2 regions of the Blautia sp. OF03-13 genome follow, and region 1 is predicted to be linked to the other one. Evidence: riboswitches for the same ligand, from Rfam matches in the RefSeq annotation. Region 1 holds a riboswitch; the other holds the start of a gene.
What was found. Region 1 has a riboswitch for cyclic di-GMP ahead of DXA55_RS12870 (DUF3878 family protein). Riboswitches for the same ligand answer to the same signal wherever they lie in the genome.
Positions count from the first base shown of each region.

Region 2: another riboswitch for cyclic di-GMP. It lies ahead of DXA55_RS01165 (ABC transporter substrate-binding protein); the one in region 1 lies ahead of DXA55_RS12870 (DUF3878 family protein).

Region 1 is NZ_QTVR01000017.1:62,576-66,790, forward strand. It holds gene DXA55_RS12865 (histidine phosphatase family protein) at 1-480, opposite strand, end outside; gene DXA55_RS12870 (DUF3878 family protein) at 635-1,615, opposite strand; cyclic di-GMP riboswitch class I at 1,933-2,008, opposite strand; gene DXA55_RS17140 (hypothetical protein) at 2,118-2,264, shown strand; tRNA gene DXA55_RS12875 (tRNA-Arg) at 2,639-2,712, shown strand; gene DXA55_RS12885 (ParB/RepB/Spo0J family partition protein) at 3,039-4,004, shown strand; partial or broken gene DXA55_RS12890 (ParA family protein) at 4,019-4,215, shown strand, end outside.
Region 2 is NZ_QTVR01000001.1:257,297-261,511, reverse strand. It holds partial or broken gene DXA55_RS01180 (DNA topoisomerase) at 1-635, opposite strand, end outside; gene DXA55_RS01175 (formate/nitrite transporter family protein) at 632-1,390, opposite strand; gene DXA55_RS01170 (hypothetical protein) at 1,541-1,732, shown strand; cyclic di-GMP riboswitch class I at 1,891-1,966, shown strand; gene DXA55_RS01165 (ABC transporter substrate-binding protein) at 2,066-3,910, shown strand; gene DXA55_RS01160 (ATP-binding protein) at 4,057-4,215, shown strand, end outside.

The DNA of each region.
Region 1 (4,215 bases):
CGTCATATCGTGAAAATACGACTGCACGACACGCGCAATGCCGTTGTGTGCGACGAGAATATACGTTTTTTCATCGGATTCTTCCCGAATTTCATCCAGCAGATTATAGTTTCTCTGCGCCAGCCGCAGAGTCGATTCGCCGCCCTCGTGGCTCATTGCGAAGCATTCCTTCGCCTTTTTGAAGTCCGCTCCATCGCGTGCTGTGGACTCCCATTTTCCAAAATTCTGCTCCGTCAGCCGCGGCTCCGGCCGCGCCGGGATGCCGGTCATCTCGGAAATATGTTTCGCGGTGTCTGCCGCACGAACCAGCGGGGAATACAGAATCTCATCCGCCTGAATCCCCTCTTTCAGGATTTTCTCCCCGGTCTCAACCGCCTGCTGATGCCCAAATTCCGTCAATGCAATATCCGTCGCCCCACAGATCTTATTCTCCACATTCCAGATCGTCTGCCCGTGACGCACAAAATAAAAATGTCCCATGAAATGATTCCTCCTGCTTATCCTCGTCAAATGTTTCTTTCTTTTCAGAATATCACAAGCCCGCATCTGCCGCAATGAACTGTTTTTAAAAACTCCATTTCCACCAGATGAATCTTATTTTATTCACTTTTTGTACCTTTTCTTTAATTCATTTTCAATTTTTAAACGTCTCAACCTCCACAACCCGGTCTTTCCCTTTCGTTCCCCAGATCATCAGATGGGCCTTATATTCCACCGAATCCCGTGCATAAAAGAATGGCTCCTCGCGCAGCAATGATGCGCGTTTTCCTTCGGCTTCCAGTATCTTTTTCCGTTTCATTGCCTGCTCCTGGATTTTTCGGATCTGGGTTCCTTCTTCGCCGGTGAAGCGTCGTTTCGGGTAATTCTGTCCTTCGCGGGCCAGTTTTTTTTCCAGTAAATCCACGACTTTCGCGTGGCGGCTCGTATGCAGCAGTTTTGCGATCTGTTTTGCGAGGAGTTTTCCCTGCCATTTTTCATAAAGTGCAAGATACCGCAGCAGCACTTTATCGCCTGCCTCCGATGCCAGTTTTTTCATCTCCGTAATTGCCTCTTCCGTCGCTTCCCACCACGGGCATGACGGTACGAGATACTGATCCGGCACCGCCGGGTAGCAGCAGAAATTGAGCGGCGGGAAATTGGCCAGCGATGCCAGACGCATTTCTTCCTCGGTGCAGAACGCCTCGCCGAGGTATTCCAGCTTGTCCCGCAGGATCGCAATACGGAACTCAATCTGCCGCAGATACTCGTATCCGTCCACCCAGAAATGACCCGTTTTTCCGTAATCAAACAGATGCACTTCCAGCGAAAGGCGGCTGAAAAACAGCGTGCACACCGTCTCTCCCTGCCGCACGATCAGAACGTACTGCTCCCCGTCTTTTTCCAGTGCAGCATCTATTTCTCCCTCGTATTCCTTCTGATACGTTCCCGTCAGCTCCGCGTCATGAAAAACGAGAAAGCTCTCTGCCGCATCGTTCATCAGATAAACAAGCCAGATCTCCTTTTCTCCTCCCCCGTACCGCTCACCCGGAAGCAGCAGCTCGAACTGCCCCTGCGAAAGAAGCACATCCAGCCTTTCCAGTTCCTCGGTCCATGTGATATTTTCTGCAATTTCCATTCCGTGATTCTCCCCTGTTTTCTTTTACTTCCTATGATACACTATAAAAAGGCTCCACTGCAATCCAAAGCAGTAGAGCCCCTTCTCCAAATTTTTCTGTTATTAATCCGTCTCGCTCCGCGGCAGTCCATCCACCAGAACCAGACATACCGACAGCAGCAGAAAAAGAATACCAAAAACCGCTGCTGAAATTCGTTTTTTCATACTGTTCCTCCTCTCGTATTTTCTTTTCACAGGCAATAAAAAAGCACCATAGATTCTCCTACTGTGCATTTCAGTCATTTCTCCCTATTTATTTTATAAGAAATGTTCCATATTTACGCAGCTGGCTGCCATTTTACAGGCCCTGTAGCTTTGCGTCACAGCCTTTCGACTGCTTTGCCGAGATTCTTTTTTTATTTTAATTCATTGCTGTAAGACTCTCTTCTCCTTTCCCATCGGAATATGATATAATGACCTCTGGATTTTGGCAGATTACTGTTTTTAACATTGGAGGTGTACGATGAAATACAGACTCATGACAGAAAACGATTTAGAATATGTTGTCGAAAAAAATAATGAATACTACAACAATGTCGAAGGCTGCTGCTGGACCTATGAAAAAGCCTATAAGAGAATTTATCAGGTACTCACAATGGAAATTTCCTGAAGTAAACTGCGGAATCGCAAGTATGTGTTTCGTCTTGAAAAAGCAGCAAAAATATAGTATAATATTTTTGTTGCTGACTCGGCTGAAACATTTATAATTCTTGTTTCTGTAGCTCAGTAGGATAGAGCGTCCCCCTCCTAAGAGAAAGCCGAGGCATTCCCCAAAGGGAAAAAATGAAAAACAACTTTCAGTTCGAATCTATTCTGAAAAATGCTAATGGTGACAACAAAGCATTCCCAAAATTGGGGAACGTTCTAATGTTACCAAATCAAAAAAATCTGTAGATTGACAACTCGAAAAAGAGTTGATAATCTTATATATGGCCGAAGGGAAAAATCCCAGAAACCCAGTAAAATCAAGGGTTTGCGGCATGTGTCGTCATAGCTCAGCTGGATAGAGCACTCGCCTCCTAAGCGAGGGGTCGGAGGTTCAAATCCTCTTGGCGACGGGCTTCAAAGCGTTCGAAAATGTTAGCTGGATTAGCTGACAACGAACGCTTTTGTTATTTTCAAATCACGTTCGTGACACAAAATTCCATTCAAAATGATCAATTTCCAGCTAACGCAATCCGATTTTTGTTAGCTGACAGCTAATCAAAATTACCGGTTTGCAAACATGGGTTTTAAGAAGTCCAGCTAACATTTGGGTTCCGCTCCGTTGTCACCCCTTATTCGGGGATGTAAATCAGAGAAAAGGCGGGAAAAGAAACAATCTCTCCCAAACCTGCAAACATGAATTAGCTGAAACAGTATTTAATTCTATTAGCTACAGCTAATGGTCAAACAGCAATGTCTGTTTGGAACTTTACTATCTATAAAAGTTCCAGGCAGGCATTTTTTATTTTCTGAATCCTGGAGGAAAGGAGTCAAGATGACTGAGCCAAACAGACAATCAGGAGAAAACGAAGAAAGAATCATAGAAATTGAGATTGAGCGTCTTCGTCCGTTCAAAGAGCACCCGTTTCAAGTAAAAGATGATAAGGAAATGTTTCTTCTGCAGGAAAGCATTGAGAAGTATGGAATTTTAAATCCGCTAATCGTCAGACCAGTACCGGATGGATACTATGAGATCATATCCGGTCACAGAAGAAAACATGCTGCGGAGAAACTGGGATACCGTAAAGTACCAGTAATCATCCGGGTATTAAGTGAAGATGATTCCATTTTAAGCATGGTAGATTCTAATCTTCACAGAGAACGGATCAGCTACAGTGAAAAAGCTTTTGCTTACAAACTGAAGAATGACGTATTAAAAAGAAAAAGTGGTCGAAAAAAGAGCCAAGTTGACCACAAAACACCAAGAAAGCGGGCAATAGAAATCATCAGTGAAGATTGTGGTGATAGCCCAAAACAAGTGCAGCGTTATATCTCACTGACAAAACTGATACCGGAAATGCTGCAGAAACTGGATGATGAGATCATTTCTTTTTGTCCGGCTGTAGAGATAGCTGCATTAAGTGAAAAAGAGCAAAAGGAACTGCTTGTAGCAATGGAGTATGCACAGGCAATCCCATCACTCTCACAGGCCCAGAGGATCCGGCAAATGAGTAAAGAAAAGCAGTTGTCACTGGAAAAGATGGAAGAAATCATGTGTGAGGTTAAAAAGGGTGAAATCACAAGAGTGGCTTTCACAAACGAACAGCTACATAAGTATTTTCCGAATTCCTATACACCGGCAATGATGAAGCGGGAAATACTGGCACTGTTGAAATTATGGAAAAAAGAATCATGGGAAAGTTAAAGGAGGAAGAAATCATGTGTAAAGTTATATCCGTAGTAAACCAGAAAGGCGGCGTTGGAAAGACCACCACAACCGTAAATGTAGGCATTGGACTGGCAAGAGAAGGTAAGAAAGTGTTGCTGATTGACGCGGATCCACAGGGAAGTTTAACAGCAAGTCTTGGATATGAGGAACCGGATGATCTTCGCATCACACTGGCAACGATCATGAT
Region 2 (4,215 bases), on a different contig from region 1:
ACCATGCCGAGCACACATGTCATAACACGGCCGACGGAAATAGACTGATATTTAGTGCCGAGATACGATGCGACAGCGCTTCCGTATTTGAGCGAGAGAAGACGGGAAAAATTAATGCCCATCAGGTAATCTTCTTTGGCGCGGAGATAAGCGGATGCCGAAAGATTGTCGTATTCACTTTCGTCCTTCGCTTCGCGGATACCGCGCAGGATTTCTTCTTCTGTCTGCGAGTCGATCCAGACACGCTTCTGTTTCTTGTCTTTGATACCGGCCATCTGCGCGACGAGACGATAGATGTATTCTCCCTCCCGCCCGGAGTCGGTACAGACATAAATGGTTTCAATATCCTCCCGGTGGAGCAGGTTACTCACAATGGTGAACTGCTTTTTTACTTCCGGGATAACTTCATATTTGAAGTTTTCAGGCAAAAAAGGCAGGGTCTCGAGACTCCACCTTTTTAACGCAGGATCATATTTTTCCGGATAACTCATCGTAACCAGGTGACCGACGCACCAGGTTACGACGGACTGATCCGACTCTAAGTATCCATCCCTGCGCTGCATATTCTGTTTTAACGCTTTTGCGAACTCCTGAGCAACGCTCGGTTTTTCCGCAATGTATAAAGATTTTGTCATTTATCTGCACTCATCATTCGAAGCGGCCAGGTAAGGAGCACACCGCCTCCTATTGCGTTTCCTATAGTTACAATGACCATACTTTTCAATGCGGCAGTCAGAGAAATGCCGCCTGGGACCAGAAGTGCAGCGGTAACAAAGGTGGCCATATTGGCAACGCAGTGTTCAAAACCGGCAACAACGAATCCGGCGATGCAAAGTATAATCATGAAAAATTTGGCAACTTCATTTTTGCATTTCATGCCGCAGGCAACGGCGAGGCAGACGAAGAAGTTGCAGAGAATGGCACGGAAAAACATTTCTCCGGCAGGAATGGAAAGTTTATTTCCAATAAATCCTGCGTAATAATCGGCAGTACCGGAAGCACCTGCCAGTACGAAAATTACGGAGAGAATCAGGCATCCGACAAAGTTTCCGATGTAGCTTACCAGCCATACTTTTCCAACCTGTGCCCAGGAGACTTTTTTGTCATAGGCCCCAAATGCCATAACAAGATTGTTTCCGGTGAAAAGCTCTGCACCGATAAAAACGATCAGCAGAACCGCAATGGCAAACACAATACCGCCAAGCAGTTTTCCCCAGGCAGGATCTGTACTCTGGAACGTATTGCCTACCACGTTGGAGAAAATCATGGCAACCACGATAAAGAAACCGGCCATGACTGCACGGAGAAAGTATTTCCCCGGGTGTTCTTTCAGCAGCTTTGCTTTGTTTACGGCTGCCTCTGAAAATTTTTGTACGTCATCATAAGGCATAGAATAACTCCTTTCTTATGTCCCGTAGGATGGACATATCCCCTCTCTTTTTGTCCGGGGGATGGTCTTTTTTTCCGGAGCAGCTTGCAAATGCTTCGGATTTCGCGCTTTCAACTTTGGCTATTATAGCATTTCCCGGAAAGATTCGCAATGAAGGAGGAAGAAAAAAGTATATTTCCACAGAAATGTCAGAAAATAAGGGGTGAAACGACAGATTGTATGATGAACTCAGAGGGATTGAAACAAGGATTGAAAGCTTTTTTAACCGAGTTTGCCACTTGCTCAAAGACAGGACTTCCAGAAAATATGATAGATATCATATTTCTGGAAGTTTTGTTGTAAAATAATGTAACGTACTTAATAGTAGGAGAACAGTTCGGGTATATGTATCGGCTGTTCTTTTTTTGCTTTTGAACGTTAAAATGTTAATCTTTTTCTTGCGTATAGTAGAACACTAAAGTATAATAAAATCAGTTTTTTGCATAAGATTAAAGCTATAATAAGGAAATTGGCAAACCAGATGAAAGTCTGGGACGCAAAGCTACAGGGCCTGTAAAATGGCAGCCAGTTGCATAAAATGAGGTGCACTGTCTGTCTGACGGTGCTTTTTTACGGTGTTATTTCATAGACGTAACAATAAGGATTTTATCAGGAAAAAATGAGGAAAATAAAAGTATGAAAAAGGCAAAACGTTGTCTGACAGCAGTGGTGTCAGGTGTGCTTGCAGCAACTGCTGTCTTGTCTGGATGTGGACAGTCAAAGAAAGAAGTATCTATAAATGATGATCATCTTACCGTTTATCTGTGGGAAAATCGTTTGATGAAAAATATTGCACCCTATATCCATGAACAGTTTCCAGATCAGGATATTGAATTTATTATAGGTAACAATGATACCGATTTATACAGTTATTTTAAAGAACATGATGAATTACCGGATATTATAACAGTACGTCGATTTTCTGGAACAGATGCACAGGACTTACAGCCTTATCTTATGGATTTTGCTTCTTATGATGTTGTTTCCAAGTATTATTCTTATGCGGTGCAATATTATAAGAATGAGGAGGATGAAATCCAGTGGCTGCCAATCTGTGGTATTCCGCAGACGATCATTGCCAACAAAACACTGTTTGATCAGTATGGCGTAAAGATTCCAGAAAATTATGAGGAATATGTACAGGCCTGTCAGCAGTTTTATGATAATGGCATAAAACCGTATTCCATGGATCTTGGTGAAGACTGGTCTAATAATGAAATCATCCAGGCTGCAGCAATCGGTGAGTTTACAAGCCTGGATGGTATTGAATGGCGAAACGGTGCAGAGACTGCAGCGGATGAAGTGAAGTTTGATGATACATTATGGAAACGTATTTTTTCAGAAACCAGTCAGTTTCTTAAGGACTCGCACTTTGGTAAAGAAGATATCAATATTGACGTCGATACAGGAATCCAGATGTTTGTCGAGGGAAAATCAGCAATGTTTCATGGACATCCGACGGTTATGCAGCAGCTGCAGAAACAGATGGATGCGGAGCTGACCCGTATTCCTTACTTTTCACAGACATCGGATGAATCCTATGTGTATATGACTCCGTCCTTAAACATTGCATTTAACAAAAACCTGGAAAAAGACCGGGAGAAACTGGATACTGCACTGGATGTGCTGGATTGTATGATTTCAGAAGAGGGGCAAAAGCTGATTGCGGATGGAAGCGGTGTTATTTCATTGAATACAGATGTTCCAACCATGATGCAGGATGTGCCTGGACTGGAAGAGGAAATTAATCATAATGCTGTTTATATCCGATATTCCGCCCAAAAATCATTTGATGCAAGTCTTGAGGCTGTTCACGGATTACTGTCAGGGGAAATGGATGAAACACAGGCTTATGATACTTTTCGCAGTGTAATGAATCGTAAAGATCCAGAAGAAAAAGCAATGATGAATTTTGAAAATGAATATTCCATTTCACTGAACGATAGAAGTGGCCGTGATGCAGCATCTTCCATTTTAACTACGATCAGAGAAGAAAATGATGCACAGCTGGCTCTGGCACCATATTATTATTTCACTTCCTCTATGTACAAAGGAGAATGCACCAGCAGCCGGGTTGGCATGATGACAGCGAAGAGTTCAGATACAGCATTATATTTTACAAAAATCAATGGTAAACAGGTTTGTGAACTCGTGGAAAATTATCTCGCCGATGCGGATGAGAATTTTTACGTAACCAATAAATACGAATTACCAATTGCATCCGGTATGAAAATGATCGTCAATCAAGAGGAAAGTGGATTTTCGTTAAAGGACTTAACAGTTAATGATAAGAAAATAGACAAAGAAAAGGAATACTCGATTCTTCTTACAGACACCACAATGTCCGTTTTGAAAAAAATAAATCCGAAATGTGAGATTGAGCAGCTTAAAGATACAACATTATCAAGTGCATGGATCGAAGCAATGTCAAAAGGACAGCAGCCGTCAGCACCGGAAGACTATATAGAGGTTGAACAGTAAAAGTGGAGATAGAACAAGCGGTAAATAAAAGAAAAAAAATAACAAGGCTGTTGCTTATACTACTTATGATTCTTTTAAGCTTAGTTTGTATCAAGTATCTTATAAGTAAGTCTAATAAGTATATCAGCGAAAATGGAAAAAGCAGTATGGGAGCTGTTGTTGAACAGATACAGCAGACCTATGATCTTCAGGTGAGTGGATACTACAGCCAGCTGCAGTTGGTTGAGGAATTCTTACTTCATGAGAGGGAACTGTCTCTTGAAACGGATACGAACAAAAATTTCTTTGAAGCATGGGAAAAAGAA